Regions from separate parts of the Pectobacterium quasiaquaticum genome, predicted to be linked through region 1. Evidence: predicted binding sites of a transcription regulator. Region 1 holds the regulator's gene; each other region holds the start of a gene.
The links. The regulator CRP, encoded in region 1, controls carbon source genes, mostly activating them, when cyclic AMP is high. The targets are predictions, from matches to a motif close to ATGTGANNNNNNTCACAT.
Positions count from the first base shown of each region.

Region 1 (4,183 bases):
GGTGTTTAAATTATAAATTCATTATTTATAAATAACTTAAGTAAAATATGCTGCTAATTATCGATAACTACGATTCCTTTACCTACAACCTTTACCAATACTTTTGTGAGCTTGGCGCCCAAGTCGTGGTGAAGCGTAATGATGAACTGACGCTGCGTGAGATTGAACAGCTTGCGCCTGAGCGATTGGTGATTTCTCCCGGCCCCTGCACGCCAGATGAGGCGGGTATTTCACTGGCGGCTATTCGTCACTTTGCCGATAAATTGCCTATTTTGGGCGTGTGTCTTGGTCATCAGGCGATGGGGCAGGCGTTCGGCGCTCGGGTGGTGAGGGCACGACAGGTGATGCACGGTAAAACCTCAGCAATTGCGCACAGCGATACGGGGGTTTTTACGGGGCTGGCTCAGCCGTTGACGGTCACCCGCTACCATTCACTCATTATTGATTCCGCCTCGCTACCCGATTGCTTTGAAGTTACGGCTTGGAGCGAACATGAAGGAACGCGTGATGAGATTATGGGGATTCGCCATCGCGCATTGCCGCTGGAAGGGGTGCAGTTTCACCCAGAGAGCATTCTTAGCCAACAAGGGCATCAGCTTTTGGATAATTTCCTTAAAATTTAGCTATATAGAAAGTTATTCTCCTCAGTAGCCGATTTAATATTGCCTGAAATTGATTTTTTATGCATATTTAGTGACTATATTTTCATTCCGATATGATGGACAGCAGAGTGAGGCAGCAAATGGCAGCAGAGCAGAAAGCAGTGACACGGGATACTCACGATAAAGTGATTTTGCCAGTTTATGCACCCGCGAAGTTTGTACCCGTGAAAGGTAAAGGGAGTCGCGTCTGGGATCAGGACGGCCGCGAGTATATCGATTTCTCCGGCGGTATTGCGGTTACGGCGCTGGGTCACTGTCATCCTGCATTGGTGAACGCGTTGCAGCAGCAGGGTGAAAAGCTGTGGCATACCAGCAATATTTTCACTAATGAGCCTGCGTTGCGCCTCGCCAGCAAATTGATTGATGCGACTTTTGCCGACCGTGTGTTTTTTGTTAACTCCGGTGCTGAGGCCAATGAAGCTGCCTTCAAGCTGGCGCGTCACTATGCGGTTAAACGCCATAGTCCGTATAAAACCAAGATCATCGCCTTCTACAATGCATTCCATGGTCGGACGCTGTTCACCGTCTCAGTCGGCGGACAGCCTAAATATGCCGATGGTTTCGGGCCGAAGCCTGCCGATATTGTTCATGTTCCCTTCAACGATCTGGCTGCGGTTAAAGCGGTGATGGACGATCACACCTGTGCAGTCGTGCTTGAGCCGGTTCAGGGTGAAGGGGGGATTACGCCTGCTACGCCTGAATTTTTACAAGGCGTTCGCGAGCTGTGCGATCAGCACAAGGCGCTGCTGGTGTTTGATGAAGTGCAGAGCGGAATGGGGCGTACTGGCAAACTATTTAGCTACATGCACTACGGCATTACGCCGGATATTCTCACAACGGCTAAAGCATTGGGTGGTGGTTTCCCAATTAGCGCGATGCTGACGACGGAAGAGATCGCATCGGCCATGACGGTTGGGGTGCACGGCACCACCTATGGCGGCAACCCGCTGGCCTGTGCGGTAGCGGAAGCCGCGCTGGATATTATCAATACGCCAGAAGTGCTGTCAGGTGTAGCGGATCGCCACGATCGCTTTGTCAGCGAGCTTGAGAAAATCAATCAGCAGTACGATGTATTCAAACAGATCCGCGGTATGGGGCTGTTACTGGGGGCTGAACTGAAACCGCAATGGCACGGTCGTGCGGGCGAGTTTCTGGCGGCGGCAACGGCTCAGGGGCTTATGGTGCTGATGGCTGGGCCGAACGTAATCCGCTTTGTGCCATCTTTGATCATTGATGAAGAGGATATTGCGCAGGGGATGGCAAAATTTGCTAAAGCCGTCGCGCAGGTCGTTAACGCAGCAGACTGATTATGCTCTCAAAAGATCAGCCATAAAAAACGTAGGGAACGTTTTTCAACGTTGCGTTAGCAACGACCCGTAGGGTGGCGAGCAGGAAGCTCGCCATAAAAAAAGCGTGAGGCCGAGGCTTCACGCTTTTTTATTGGTAGGGTACAGCGACAGGGGCTTAGCGAGTGCCGTAAACGACAATCGTTTTACCGTGTGCAGAGATCAGATTCTGGTCTTCTAACATTTTCAGAATGCGGCCCACGGTTTCACGCGAGCAGCCAACGATTTGCCCAATTTCCTGACGGGTAATTTTTATTTGCATGCCATCTGGATGCGTCATGGCATCAGGTTGTTTGGCCAGGTTGAGTAGGGTTTGGGCAATACGGCCGGTCACATCAAGGAAGGCGAGGTTGCCGACCTTCTCAGAGGTAACCTGAAGTCTGCTTGCCATTTGTGCAGACAGGCGCATGAGGATATCCGGGTTAACCTGGATGAGCTGGCGGAATTTTTTATAGGAAATTTCGGCCACTTCACAGGCGGTTTTTGCCCGAACCCATGCGCTGCGTTCCTGACCTTCTTCAAACAGGCCGAGCTCGCCGATAAAATCGCCCTGATTGAGGTAGGAGAGAATCATTTCCTTGCCTTCTTCATCTTTGATTAGCACTGCGACAGAGCCTTTCACGATGTAGTAAAGCGTTTCTGCTTTTTCACCTTGGTGAATCAGCGTGCTCTTCGATGGATACTTGTGAATATGACAATGGGAAAGGAACCATTCGAGAGTTGGGTCTGTTTGCGGTTTGCCGAGAACCATTCGCTATCATCCTCTGTTGTAATTCACTGCGCAAATTACAGGGGTCAGAGTTCCCTGTACGGCGTGTTTTACTGCTAAAAAAATAAAATTCAGTCTAGGCAGAATGACGTCAGGGAATATACTGAAACCACTGTACCCTTTATTTTCCGGTTGCTGCCTTGCCGCACCGTAAACGTGGCTGGGGTATGTCTGGCCAGGCCATCATCTTCTTCGTTTCTGGGTTTGTCCAGAAAAGGTCTATTCTGTTTTCGTTTTAACACAGCTTGAAGGACGTGTCTTGTGTTGTCTCGCTTCAGCATGACAAAGCGCTGATTAACGCTGGTTTTTGTACAGTAACGGTATAAATTTTCAAAAAATTTTTAGTGGAGAGGCATCATGCAGGCACGGGTGAAATGGGTTGAAGGCTTAACGTTTTTGGGCGAATCTGCATCAGGGCATCAGATATTGATGGACGGCAATTCCGGTGATAAAGCGCCCAGTCCGATGGAAATGGTGTTGATGTCTGTAGGCGGATGCAGCGCGATTGATGTGGTATCGATTCTGCAAAAAGGCCGCAACGATGTAGCGGATTGTGAAGTGAAATTAACGTCAGAGCGTCGGTCTGACGCACCGCGTTTATTTACCCACATCAATCTGCATTTTATCGTGACGGGAAAAGGGTTGACCGACAAAGTTGTCGAGCGAGCCGTCGCACTGTCGGCGGAAAAATACTGCTCTGTAGCACTGATGCTGGGTAAAGCCGTTGAGGTGACGCACAGCCACGAAATTAGAGTGCTGGAATAATCCCTTTCTCTGGGCACTCATTCTGGTCACTTAAGCCTGTTATTAGGGGAAACACAGGGGAGGTTCCGGTAGGGAGGCCTCACCCCTATGGCCGCCCCGTGTATCTCGATGCTTATTCGATAGTTTTCCCTTCAATTAACCGCTGCACCAGCGGCGCCATGATCAATTCCATCGCCAGCCCCATCTTCCCGCCGGGAACGACCAGCGTGTTGATGTGCGAAATAAAGGAACCCTGCAACATGGCGAGCAGATAGGGGTAATCAATATTGTCCAATCCCTGAAAATGAATCACGACGAAGCTTTCGTCCAGTGACGGAATCGATTTGGCTGCGAACGGGTTGGAGGTGTCCACGGTAGGCACACGCTGGAAGTTGATGTGTGTGCGAGAGAACTGTGGCGTGATATAGGTGATGTAGTCTTCCATTGAGCGGACGACGGAATCCATCACCGCTTCACGCGAGTGACCGCGCTCATTAACGTCACGAATCAGCTTTTGAATCCATTCCAGGTTGACGATCGGCACCACGCCGACGAGTAAATCGACATGCTGTGCCACGTCGTTTTGTTCGGTGACTACGCCGCCGTGCAATCCTTCATAGAACAGGATGTCCGTGGGTTCCGGCATTGGCTCCCACGGCGTG
Region 1 covers NZ_CP065177.1:3,972,696-3,976,878, reverse strand. The annotation lists gene IG609_RS18230 (aminodeoxychorismate synthase component II) at 48-623, shown strand; gene argD (bifunctional acetylornithine/succinyldiaminopimelate transaminase) at 743-1,969, shown strand; gene crp (cAMP-activated global transcriptional regulator CRP) at 2,127-2,759, opposite strand; gene IG609_RS18215 (OsmC family protein) at 3,135-3,542, shown strand; gene IG609_RS18210 (phosphoribulokinase) at 3,655-4,183, opposite strand, start outside.

Region 2 (4,183 bases), 350 kb from region 1:
AGCTGTCTAATGCCAAGGTTGTGGATGACGTGATTGAGTTTATGCTCGGTCGCTTCCGTGCCTGGTATCAGGAAGAAGGCCACAGCGTGGATACCATTCAGGCGGTATTAGCGCGTCGTCCGACCCGTCCGGCTGATTTCGATGCCCGCGTGAAAGCCGTCAGCCACTTCCGTTCGTTGGATGCCGCCGCGGCGCTGGCAGCGGCTAACAAGCGCGTTTCCAACATTCTGGCGAAATCTACCGATACGCTGAACGAGAGCGTCAACGCTGCCGTATTGAAAGACGCGGCGGAAATTACGCTGGCCACGCACCTTGTCGTGCTGCGCGACAAACTGACGCCGCTGTTCGCTGAAGGCCGCTATCAGGAAGCGCTGGTTGAGCTGGCCTCACTGCGTGAGCCTGTCGATGCGTTCTTCGATCAGGTGATGGTCATGGCGGAAGATGAGCAGGTTCGAGTGAACCGCCTGACGCTGCTGAGCCAACTGCGTGAGCTGTTCTTGCAGGTTGCGGATATTTCCGTCCTGCAATAACGGCGATAGCGTTACGTAATACTAACCCCCGAGTAGGTTCGCCTGTTCGGGGGTTATTTTTTTCCGCTCCGCAAAGCGTCCCGCCTCACCCCGCGGTATCGATTCGTATCGATCCGTATCGACTGACGACTTCGTTGGTAAAATCCTATGGTCGCCCCGTGTATCCCGATGCCTAAACGAGCGGTATTCGTTGTCAGGCTTGGCCTTTTTCTGCACAGCCAGCCTGATTCGACTATGCTTATGTCGTAGAAAATCTTGTCATGGAAAATCCGTCGTCAGCGTGTTTTTGTTTGAATAAAGCATGGCTGGCGGGGCAGTAAGCGTAACAGGAGTAGGGAATGAGAAGGCTGATGACGTACCGTTCACGCTGGCTGCTGCCAGTTCTGGTTATTCTGGCGGCATTGCAACTGGCTGCCTGTGGTGACAGCGAAGCCGATCAGCGGAAGGCATTCGTTGCATTCCTGCAAATCGTGCAGTCGCAGCAGGATGGGAAATTGCCGACGTTGACGGAAGAGCAGAAGAAGAATTTTGGCAATTTCACTAACGATTACGCGATCTTAACCACCTTTTCTCAGCAGTTTAATCAGGCGGTGTCCGGCAGTTTAACACCGATGCTGGGACAAATTTCCCGTATTCGCGTCCCTAAAGACTATTTGGCACAGCGTGATGACCTTCGGCAATCCATTGGGGCAATGAACCTGTTGAGCCAGCATGTGCAGGCGGCGAAAGTGCAGGCAGACAATGCCCATCGGCTGCTAAAACAGCCCGAAGACGTGCAAATACCCTATGAGCGGTTGTATGCACGCACGGTAATACAGCCCACCAATGCGCTGCTACCCGCCATTCCGAATGCGATTGCCTTCGCACAGAGCCTGATCCAGATCGGCGATTTCCTTCAGGCTCAGGGCGATCAGGCTGTGTTTAATGGCGCGTCCGTGCAATTCCGTACGCCGCAACAGGTGGCGCAATATAACAGCATGGTGGCAGCGTTACCTCTACAGCAGCAGAATTTAATGAATGCGCTCAGAGGAATAACTGGCGTGAATTACCCCTAACCGCGTCGTGCCCCGACGCTTTAGCGATGTGGTATGGCAGAGAGGTGTTCTGGATAAGATGCATGTGGCTGGTGAGAGGGTAAAAATAAATTGTGATTAACGTCACACAAATAAAACAAATACAGGCCTGTAAAGTGTGACTCAAATCACATATAAGGCGCGGTGTTTGTCTAAAAATCTGTTTAGTTTTTCATTTTTAACGGCTTTTTGTGAAGTAAATCACCTATTTGTGTCGTTGATGTAGGGTGGTTGTGTGATTTTTGTCACGTTACCGCTATGGAGTTGCGGTATGAAAACAGCGTGTTAGAGTCCGCGCTGCATACAGTAATAATGACGGACGTCTTCTTGTGGTAATCGGTGTTTTTATTGCCACGCCGTCTCACGATAATTACCACGCGCTCTTATTGTCAGCGCGTTTCAATAGGGGTGTGTTTTTATGCTTTCACCAGATATTAAGATCAAGGTGCAAAACTTTGGTCGCTTCCTCAGTAATATGGTGATGCCCAATATTGGCGCATTTATCGCCTGGGGTATTATTACCGCGCTGTTTATCCCTACTGGCTGGTTCCCCAATGCAACATTGGCGAAGCTCGTCGGTCCGATGATTACCTATTTGCTGCCATTGCTGATTGGTTATACCGGCGGACGTCTGGTATTCGGTGAGCGTGGCGGTGTGGTGGGTGCGATTACGACGATGGGTGTGATCGTCGGGACCGATATCCCGATGTTCCTCGGCGCCATGATTGTGGGCCCGTTGGGCGGCTGGGCGATCAAACGTTTTGACCGCATGGTCGACGGTAAAATCAAGAGCGGCTTTGAAATGCTGGTCAACAACTTCTCTGCCGGTATCATCGGTATGTTGTTGGCAATCCTGTCGTTTTTGGCAATTGGTCCGCTAGTTGAAGTCTTCTCTCAGGTACTGGCTTCCGGCGTTAACCTGATGGTGCAGAACAACCTGCTGCCGTTTACGTCTATCTTCGTTGAACCGGCGAAAATTCTGTTCCTGAACAACGCCATTAACCACGGTATCTTCTCACCGCTGGGCATTCAGCAGGCGACGGAAACGGGCAAATCTATTTTCTTCCTGATCGAAGCGAATCCAGGCCCGGGTATGGGCGTGCTGATGGCGTACATGTTCTTCGGTCGTGGTAACGCGAAAGAATCAGCACCGGGTGCGGCGATTATCCACTTCCTGGGCGGGATTCACGAAATCTACTTCCCTTATGTGCTGATGAATCCGCGTCTGATTATCGCGGTGATTCTGGGCGGGATGACCGGCGTGTTTACGCTGAGCGTGCTGGGTGGCGGTTTGGTTTCTCCTGCGTCTCCGGGCTCCATTCTGGCGGTGCTGGCGATGACGCCAAAAGGCGCTTACTTCGCTAACCTTGCCGCTATTGCAGCGGCTTTCGCGGTGTCCTTCATCGTGTCGGCGATTCTGCTGAAAAGCACCAAGCAAAAAGAAGAAGACCTGAGCGACGCAACGCGCCGCATGCAGGAAATGAAAGCGTCTTCTAAAGGTACGGCGACTAATGTCGGTGTCAGCGGTGATATGAGCACCGTGCGTAAAATCATCGTAGCGTGTGACGCCGGTATGGGTTCCAGCGCGATGGGTGCGGGTGTGCTGCGCAAGAAAGTTCAGGATGCTGGGCTGACCAACATTTCGGTGACTAACAGCGCGATCAATAGTTTGCCGGACGATGTCGATCTGGTGATTACGCACCGCGACTTGACCGAACGTGCGATGCGTCATGCGCCGCAGGCACAGCACATTTCGCTGACTAACTTCCTTGATAGCGGTCTGTATAGCGATCTAGTGGCACGTCTTACCGCAGCACAGGGTGCCGTGAAGTCTGAAGCCGTCGCGACGCTAGCACCTGCTGTCGCCGACGCACAGGCTAACCTGTTCCAACTGGGTGCAGGCAATGTGTTCCTGAATCAGCATGCGACAGACAAAGAGCAGGCAATCCGTTTCGCCGGTGAGCAACTGGTGAAAGGCGGCTATGTCGAGCCTGCGTATGTTGAAGCGATGCTGGAACGTGAAAAGCTGACCTCCACCTATCTGGGCGAATCGATTGCTGTGCCGCACGGTACGATTGAAGCGAAAGACCGCGTGCTGAAAACGGGCGTTGTCTTCTGCCAATATCCTGAAGGCGTTCGCTTTGGCGATGAAGAAGATGAGGTTGCGCGTCTGGTTATCGGTATTGCCGCTCGCAACAACGAACATATTCAGGTCATCACCAGTCTGACCAACGCACTAGATGATGATGCTGTCATTGAACGTCTGGCACAGACCCAGGATGTTCAGGATGTGCTCGACTTACTCTCCGGTAAAAAGAGTGCCTAATTGATGTGGCTAGGGCCGCCTGCGGGCGGCCTCTTTTTATGTTTTTTTAAGGTTATGTCTCATGAAAGCATTACACTTTGGCGCGGGTAATATTGGCCGTGGGTTTATTGGAAAATTGTTGGCCGATGCCAACGTCGAACTGACATTCGCTGACGTCAATCAGCCGCTGTTGGATGCCCTGAACAGCCGTACCAGCTATACGGTGCGGATTGTCGGCGATAACACGCAGGTTGATACCGTGAGCAACGTGAGCG
Region 2 covers NZ_CP065177.1:4,319,802-4,323,984, reverse strand. The annotation lists gene glyS (glycine--tRNA ligase subunit beta) at 1-530, shown strand, start outside; gene IG609_RS19780 (DUF3053 domain-containing protein) at 881-1,585, shown strand; gene IG609_RS19775 (PTS mannitol transporter subunit IICBA) at 2,022-3,929, shown strand; gene IG609_RS19770 (mannitol-1-phosphate 5-dehydrogenase) at 3,991-4,183, shown strand, end outside.
Region 2: a site for CRP is predicted at 1,793-1,810, ahead of IG609_RS19775 (PTS mannitol transporter subunit IICBA). Genes of this name have one in related genera too.

Region 3 (4,183 bases), 1.2 Mb from region 1:
GCATCGGTATTAAAACTAAAGCCGCGCGTGGGCTGTCGATGGGGACAGCCTCACACGCACTCGGTACGGCGCGCTGTGCAGAGGTTGACTATCAGGAAGGTGCATTCAGTTCGCTGGCGCTGGTCATCTGCGGGATCATCACGTCGCTGATTGCGCCGTTTGTCTTCCCCCTGTTACTCAATCTATTTGGTCATTAATTTTTTTGGTAAATAAAATGGAGATATAAGAGATGGATATTAAGGAATTTTACGAGTTTCTCACGGACGAGAAGTTGCTAGAATTACGAGAAAAATTGCGTATTTCAGATAACATACTTGATGTCATCACTCTCACCGAAAACCAACATTCCGATATGCTCGCGTGGTGCCTTAACCCCAATGAAGGACACTGCCAAGGCGATGCCGTGATCAAAGATTTTCTGACTGCGGCTTATCAGGCTGGCCATGAAACGAATAAATTTGCCAATAAGAAATTCTTTGAGGAATGGACCCCAGGCCGTATCCAGACAACGAGCTTTGGTTCGGCTTTTGTGACGCGTGAATTTAGTATTAAAGACCACGTAGGTTCAAATCGTCGCCTCGATCTCTTTTTGATCGACCCGAAAAACCAGTTCATCATCACTATTGAAAACAAAGTTGGAGCGGCATTATCTGCCGCTCAACTCGCTGATTATTATGAGGCCGTTCAAAGCGCCTTTCCTAGTACTTCGTTTAAAGGTTACAAATTTGCTTATGTGGTTTTGGATAAAAAATTTGAAAGCTACCGCGAAGAAAAAATAGAGCCGCAGGATAATAAGTGGGCATTTCTAAGTTATCAGTGGCTGGAAAAAGCAGCCCAACGTGCCCGTTTGCAATTACAAAATAATAATGCCGCGGCACAGCTGTTAATGGCCTATTGCCAAAAGCAGGCACAGTGGCAAAACAAGGATGAAGAAGAGATTTCTGAACTGTCAGCCCACCTCACTTCCCAGTATGAATCCATCATCGATCGTTTTTTACATTTAAAACAGATAAGCCCACATAACTGGAAGTCAGTAAATATGAAGAGCGTAGACAGTGAAGCGTTGCTCTTTCTTCAGCAAAACGCTCAACTGTGCGATCAGCTTATTCAGGCGAAAGGTCTTTCCGGCATTCTGGTTACCCTACGCAAAGCGTTCCCACTCTTGACGGAAGAGTGTCTGGAAATAGGCAGAACCTGGTTGAATATCACTGTGCCGTCCATACTCACGCTAAGGAACCCAGATAATGGCTACTGGCCGCTTTATGTGAATATTGTCAAAGAAACCAAAAAAGTCGAAGAAAACGGAAACGTCATAGAAAAAGCCCCTAACTCCTCCTTTACCATTTCACTCATTTACTACGCAGACAACCTATCGCAGGAGTTATGTGATGTCCCTGCACTGCATAAGTTGTTGGCTTCAAACTATGCCAGTCTGGAAAAGAAACAGCGTCGGCGGTGGAAAACGGCTGCCAGAAAAGAAAACGTCGCGATACAAGATATCGCGAAAGAAGCAGTGAAATTTATTCAGGATGTGGGAAAACTGCTAGAAAAAGCCAAAGAGAAAAAGATCGTCCATCATTAAGCATACGATTAAAAAGTACATAGCGGCGTATCACAGGGCATAACACGCCCTTTGGTACGCTTTTTATTTTCTTCCCTACGGCAAGAAGGGACGGTCACAGCCTATAAAATTGAGATACATCTCGCATTTAACAGTTAATTTGCATTCCTTTCATTCAACAAAGAGATTTTTATCACAATTTATTGCTACTTTGCTCCCTAACATGACGTCATTGACGGGTAAAAAGAGTACACCGATATGCATCCACGATTTGAAAACGCCTTCCAGCAATTACCTGCCAGTCTGCAAGCCGCGATCGGTCCCTTGATCGATAAACCCGATTTCGCCGCCATGCTCACCGCAGATGACGTGAATGCCGTCTGCGAAGCCAGCCAGCTAGACGCCGACGCGTTGGCCTTTGCGCTATTGCCTCTGGCCGCTGCCTGCGCACAAGCGCCTATCTCGAATTTTCAGGTTGGCGCAATTGCGCAAGGGCTCAGTGGCAATTTCTACTTTGGTGCCAACATGGAGTTCAGCGCAGTTCAGTTGCAGCAAACGGTGCATGCCGAACAAAGCGCCGTCAGCCACGCCTGGATACGCAATGAACGTGGGTTACGGGCCGTGACCGTGAACTACACGCCATGCGGCCACTGTCGTCAGTTTATGAATGAATTGCGTAATGCCGCGTCGCTGCGCATTCAATTGCCGGGTCGCCAGCCTGCCGTGCTCAGCCATTATCTGCCGGATTCCTTTGGCCCCGTCGATCTGCACATCGATACCTTACTGATGGATGACATCAACCACGGCGCAACCTTGCAGAATGTGAACGCGCTTGCGCGTCGGGCGCTGGATGCCGCCAACCGTAGCCACGCGCCCTATAGCAAAGCCATCAGCGGCATTGCGCTGGAAACCTCAAGTGGCAACATTTATACCGGACGCTACGCAGAAAATGCGGCATTCAACCCGAGCCTGCCGCCTTTGCAAGTTGCATTGAATCTGATGAACCTTGCTGGCGAAGCTCCGTGCACCATTAAACACGCGGCTGTCGTTGAGCGTCGTCATGCGCTTGTCAGCCACTGGGCCATTTCGCAAATTATGCTGGCTGAATTGGGCTGTACCGACATTGAACATCACTTTATTGAGGAATAACGGCAGAGGTCAGCACAGGATTTCAGCAAAGGGAAGTTTGAGAAACGAGAGGTGAATCGATAAAGCCTGTATTTTGACTAAGATGCAAGCCATCTGTAACTATTTAAATTAACAATTCCTGTACATATTTTCTGGGTAATTTAAGATCCGCAGCAGTTTTTATCGACAACACCTGAGTTTTTTTCTGTTATCCGAGAGTAAAAAGTCATGGAATTAGAATACGAAAGCAAACGTCCTCTCCATATTCCCTACGCTGGTCCGATCTTGCTTGAATTTCCCCTGCTGAATAAAGGCAGCGCGTTTACCGAAGAAGAACGCGCTAACTTTAACCTGCATGGTCTGCTGCCTGAAGCCGTCGAAACCATCGAAGAACAGGCAGAACGCGCCTGGCGTCAGTATCAGGAATTCAAACACGATATTGAAAAACACGTGTACCTGCGCAACATTCAGGACACCAACGAGACGCTGTTCTACCGCCTGCTGGACGGTCACCTCAGTGAGATGATGCCGATCATCTACACCCCGACCGTTGGCGAAGCCTGTGAACACTTTTCCGATATCTATCGTCGCGCACGCGGCCTGTTTATCTCCTACCCTAACCGCGCGCATATCGACGATATGCTGCAAAACGCCACCAAACAGAATGTAAAAGTCATCGTTGTAACCGACGGTGAACGTATTCTGGGTCTGGGCGACCAGGGTATCGGCGGCATGGGGATTCCAATCGGTAAGCTGTCGCTGTACACCGCGTGTGGCGGTATCAGCCCAGCCTACACTCTGCCTGTCGTTCTGGATGTCGGCACCAACAACCCGCAGCGTCTGAACGATCCGCTGTACATGGGCTGGCGCCACCCGCGTATCACTGACGATGAATACTATGAATTTGTTGACGAATTCATTCAGGCCGTTAAACGCCGCTGGCCGAACGTGTTGTTGCAGTTTGAAGACTTCGCACAGAAAAATGCGACGCCGCTGCTGAACCGCTATCGTGATGAGATCTGTAGTTTTAACGATGACATTCAGGGCACCGCCGCCGTCGCGATCGGCAGCCTGATTGCCGCCAGCCGTGCAGCAGGCACTCAGCTACGCGATCAGACCGTTGCCTTCCTGGGTGCGGGCTCCGCAGGTTGTGGTATCGCTGAGCAAATCGTCGCGCAGATGAAGTCTGAAGGGCTGAGCGAAGAAGAAGCACGCGCACGCGTCTTCATGGTAGACCGCTTCGGTCTGCTGACGGACAAGCTGCCGAACCTGCTCGATTTCCAGAGCAAGCTGGTGCAGAAAAGTGAACTGCTGGCTGATTGGGATTGCAACAGCGACGCGATTTCACTGTTGGAAGTGGTACGCAATGCCAAGCCGACCATCCTGATCGGTGTATCCGGCCAGCCGGGTCTGTTCACGGAAGAAATCATCCGTGAAATGCACAAGCACTGCGCGCGTCCTATCGTGATGCCGCTGTCTAACCCGACATCCCGC
Region 3 covers NZ_CP065177.1:2,783,452-2,787,634, forward strand. The annotation lists gene IG609_RS12785 (CidB/LrgB family autolysis modulator) at 1-197, shown strand, start outside; gene IG609_RS12790 (PDDEXK-like family protein) at 230-1,582, shown strand; gene cdd (cytidine deaminase) at 1,820-2,710, shown strand; gene IG609_RS12800 (NAD-dependent malic enzyme) at 2,918-4,183, shown strand, end outside.
Region 3: a site for CRP is predicted at 1,743-1,760, ahead of cdd (cytidine deaminase). Genes of this name have one in related genera too.

Region 4 (4,183 bases), 130 kb from region 1:
ACCTGTGATTCCCATGAACAGCTGTTACCGCTGGAAGAAGCGATCAATGCGCGCTGGGGCGACCGCGTTAACGTGAGCTTTTCGACGCTTACCTGTCTGGAAGTGATGGCGGGCGGCGTGTCTAAAGGCCATGCGCTGGAACAAGTGGCGAAGATTATCGGCTTCTCGCTCAAAGAGTGTGTGGCGTTTGGTGATGGCATGAACGACTACGAAATGCTGTCGATGGCGGGTAAAGGTTGCGTGATGCAGAACGCGCATCAGCGCCTGAAAGATATGTTGCCGGATCGCGAAGTGATTGGCTCTAACGCGGACAGCGCGGTGCCGAATTACCTGCGTGAACTGTTTCTGAAGTAATCAGCGCTGAGGTTGTGCTGTGATTTATGGCACAAACGAAGGCGGCGTCATCATGACGCCGCCAGAGGGATGCTACAAGAGTGGGTTAGGCGCGACTGGCTAACTCTGCTTTATGTTTTTTCTCATTCAGCATAACAACAACCAACAGAAGTACCGCCAGAATGCTGCCGCCGATCATCACCATGAAGCCACCGTCCCAACCGAAGAAGTCAACGGTGTAGCCGACGATGGCGCTAGCGGCAACGGAACCACCGAGGTAACCGAACAGGCCGGTGAAGCCCGCTGCGGTACCTGCTGCTTTTTTCGGTGCCAGTTCCAGTGCATGCAGACCAATCAGCATGACTGGGCCGTAAATCAGGAAGCCGATAACGATCATACAGGCCATGTCCACACCCGGGTTGCCGGCTGGGTTCATCCAGTAAACGATGGTGGCTATTGTCACCAGCGTCATGAAGAACACGCCCGTTGCACCACGGTTGCCTTTGAAGACCTTGTCGGACATCCAGCCGCACAGCAGCGTGCCCGGAATACCCGCGTATTCGTACAGGAAGTAAGCCCAGGAAGATTTATCCAGTGCGAAGTGTTTAACTTCTTTCAGATAGGTCGGGGACCAGTCGAGGATGCCGTAACGCAGCAGGTAAACGAAAACGTTGGCGATCGCGATGTACCATAGCAGTTTGTTCGGGAAAACGTACTGCATGAAGATCTGCTTAGCCGTCAGTTCTTCTTCCGCTTTTTCATTGTAATCAGCAGGATAATCGTTTTTGTATTCTTCAATCGGTGGCAGACCGCAGGATTGCGGTGTGTCACGCATCAGTGCAAATGCGATAAGCGCAACCAGAATAGCGGCGAAGGCCGGCATGTAGAGTGCGGCTTTCCAGTCGTTAAACCAGGCCATACCCAACAGGAACAGCAGAGGCGGAAGCCCACCGCCGACGTTGTGAGCACAGTTCCATACGGACACGATACTGCCGCGTTCTTTTTGTGACCACCAGTGAACCATGGTGCGTCCACACGGTGGCCAGCCCATCCCTTGGAACCAACCGCACAAGAACAGCAGGACGAACATGACAGCAATGCTAGAGGTTGCCCAGGGTACGAAGCCCATGAATAACATGACGGCTGCTGCCAGAATTAGACCCGCAGGTAGGAATACACGTGGGTTGGAGCGGTCAGATACCGAACCCATGATGAATTTGGAAAAGCCGTAGGCGATGGAAATACCCGACAGCGCGAACCCAAGGTCACCGCGCGAGAAGCCTTGTTCAATCAGATAAGGCATGGCTAGTGTGAAGTTTTTACGTACCAGATAGTAGGCGGCGTAGCCAAAAAAGATCCCCATGAAAATCTGCCAGCGCAGGCGGCGATAGAGCGGATCGACGTGTTCTTGCGACACGCGTGGCTGGTGGGCGGCAGGCCTAAAAATACTCAGCATAGATATCTCCAATGCGAAAAAAAACGAGAGCTTTTTTGTTCTATTACGAACGATATTGTATGGGGCTAGCGTACAAATGAGTGTGATTCATGACGCTAATGTTACACTTTTATGAAACTGTGACGATTTTTGCGCTCATGTTAACAGAATTGGAAAATTCCACAGTGTGGTTTTAGTGATGAAAATCACACTTATTGTTTTTATACACCCATTGATTTTCGTTTTGTGCTCGTTTTTGCTCTTTATCAAACATTAACCCTTCTTTCTGTGTCCCAATAGCAACATATACGCCCTAAATAATTCGAGCTGCGTGACAAAACGTTAGCGTTTTGAACAACGCTCTGCGTTGACCCTTTAGGGCAAGGCCCATTTATGGCCTTGTAACGCGGCAACCGCGCGAATCCCCAGGAGCTTACTCAGGTAAGTGACTGGGGTGAGTAAGGGCGGCCAACGCACAAGCAGCTTGAAGTATGACGGGGATACCATCCGCCTGGAGCGAGAACATGATGCAAAATACGGGGAACTGGCGTGAAACTGACGTGGTTGTCATCGGCGGTGGTGCGACGGGAGCGGGTACGGCACGAGACTGTGCCCTGCGTGGACTGCGCTGCCTGCTGCTTGAACGTTATGACATTGCGACCGGCGCGACCGGGCGTAATCACGGCTTATTACACAGCGGTGCCCGCTATGCAGTAACCGATGGCGAGTCTGCCCGCGAATGTATTGAAGAAAACCAGATTCTCCGGCGGATAGCTCGCCACTGTATTGAGCCTACCGACGGTCTGTTTATCACCTTGCCAGAAGACGATCTCGGTTGGCAGGCGCAGTTTATTACCGCCTGTCAGCAGGCGGGAATTCGCGCGCAGGCGTTGGACCCGCAGGAAGCGTTACGACTGGAACCGGCAGCAAATCCGACGCTGATTGGCGCGGTGCGCGTGCCGGATGGTTCGGTCGATCCTTTTCGCCTGACGGCGGCCAACATGATCGATGCCTGCGAGAACGGCGCGGAAGTGTTGACCTATCACGAGGTCATCGGGCTGATTCGCAATGGCGATCGTATTACCGGCGTGCGCGTTTTCGACCATAAAAAAGGTGTAGAAACAGAAATTTATGCACAGGTGGTGGTCAACGCGGGCGGTATTTGGGGGCAACACATTGCGGAATATGCCGATCTGCGTGTGCGCATGTTCCCAGCAAAAGGCGCGCTGTTGATTCTTGGGCACCGCATCAACAACATGGTGATCAACCGCTGCCGTAAACCGGCGGACGCCGACATTCTGGTGCCGGGCGATACCATTTCGCTGATTGGCACCACCTCAACCCACATCGATTACGATCAAATCGACAATATGCTCGTGACGCCTGCTGAGGTGGAAACGCTGATGCGGGAAGGCTCGATGCTAGCGCCGACGTTGGCGAGTACGCGCATTCTACGCGCCTATGCGGGCGTTCGACCGCTGGTTGCCAGCGATAGCGACCCCAGCGGACGCAGCGTGAGTCGCGGCATTGTGCTGCTCGACCATGCCAGCCGCGACGGGCTGGAAGGATTTATTACCATCACCGGCGGCAAGCTGATGACCTACCGCCTGATGGCGGAATGGGTGACTGACTCCATCTGCAAAAAGCTGGGTCATGAGGTGGCCTGCTCAACGGCACAGACGCCGCTGCCCGGCTCTGAGTCGCTGGATGAGGTGAGAACCGCTCCTCACGCTCTGTCAGCTTATCCTGCGGCAAAACCGCTCTCTGCACCGCTGCGCGGTTCGGCGATTTATCGTCACGGTGAACGTGCCGAGCGAATGCTGTCCGGTGAGCGTCTGGACCGCAGTCTGGTGTGCGAATGTGAGGCGGTGACGGCGGGGGAAGTACGCTACGCCGTGGAATCGTTACAGGTGAATAACCTGATTGATTTACGTCGGCGCACCCGCGTGGGTATGGGCACCTGTCAGGGTGAACTCTGTGCCTGTCGTGCGGCGGGTCTGCTGTGCCGTCTGGGCACCGCGACGCCGGAGCAGTCGCTCACGCAGCTCAGCCAGTTTTTGAACGAACGCTGGAAAGGGATTCGCCCAGTTGCGTGGGGCAATGCGCTGCGCGAAAGCGAGTTTACCAGTTGGATTTATCAGGGATTGTGCGGCCTGACGGCCAGCGACAGTCAGGAGGATCGTCATGCGCTATGACGTTGTGATTATCGGCGGCGGGCTGGCGGGATTGACCTGCGGCATTCGCTTAGCGGAGCAGGGAAAACGCTGTGCGATTGTCAGCGCGGGGCAGAATGCGCTGCATTTTTCTTCCGGTGCGCTGGATTTACTTTCCCATCTCCCTGACGGGCAGCCCGTGAGCCAGCCGCTCGATGCGCTGGATGAGTTGGCGCGTCAGGCTCCTCATCATCCTTATTCC
Region 4 covers NZ_CP065177.1:4,099,592-4,103,774, reverse strand. The annotation lists gene yigL (sugar/pyridoxal phosphate phosphatase YigL) at 1-354, shown strand, start outside; gene glpT (glycerol-3-phosphate transporter) at 440-1,789, opposite strand; gene glpA (anaerobic glycerol-3-phosphate dehydrogenase subunit A) at 2,293-3,963, shown strand; gene glpB (glycerol-3-phosphate dehydrogenase subunit GlpB) at 3,953-4,183, shown strand, end outside.
Region 4: a site for CRP is predicted at 1,963-1,980, ahead of glpT (glycerol-3-phosphate transporter). Genes of this name have one in related genera too.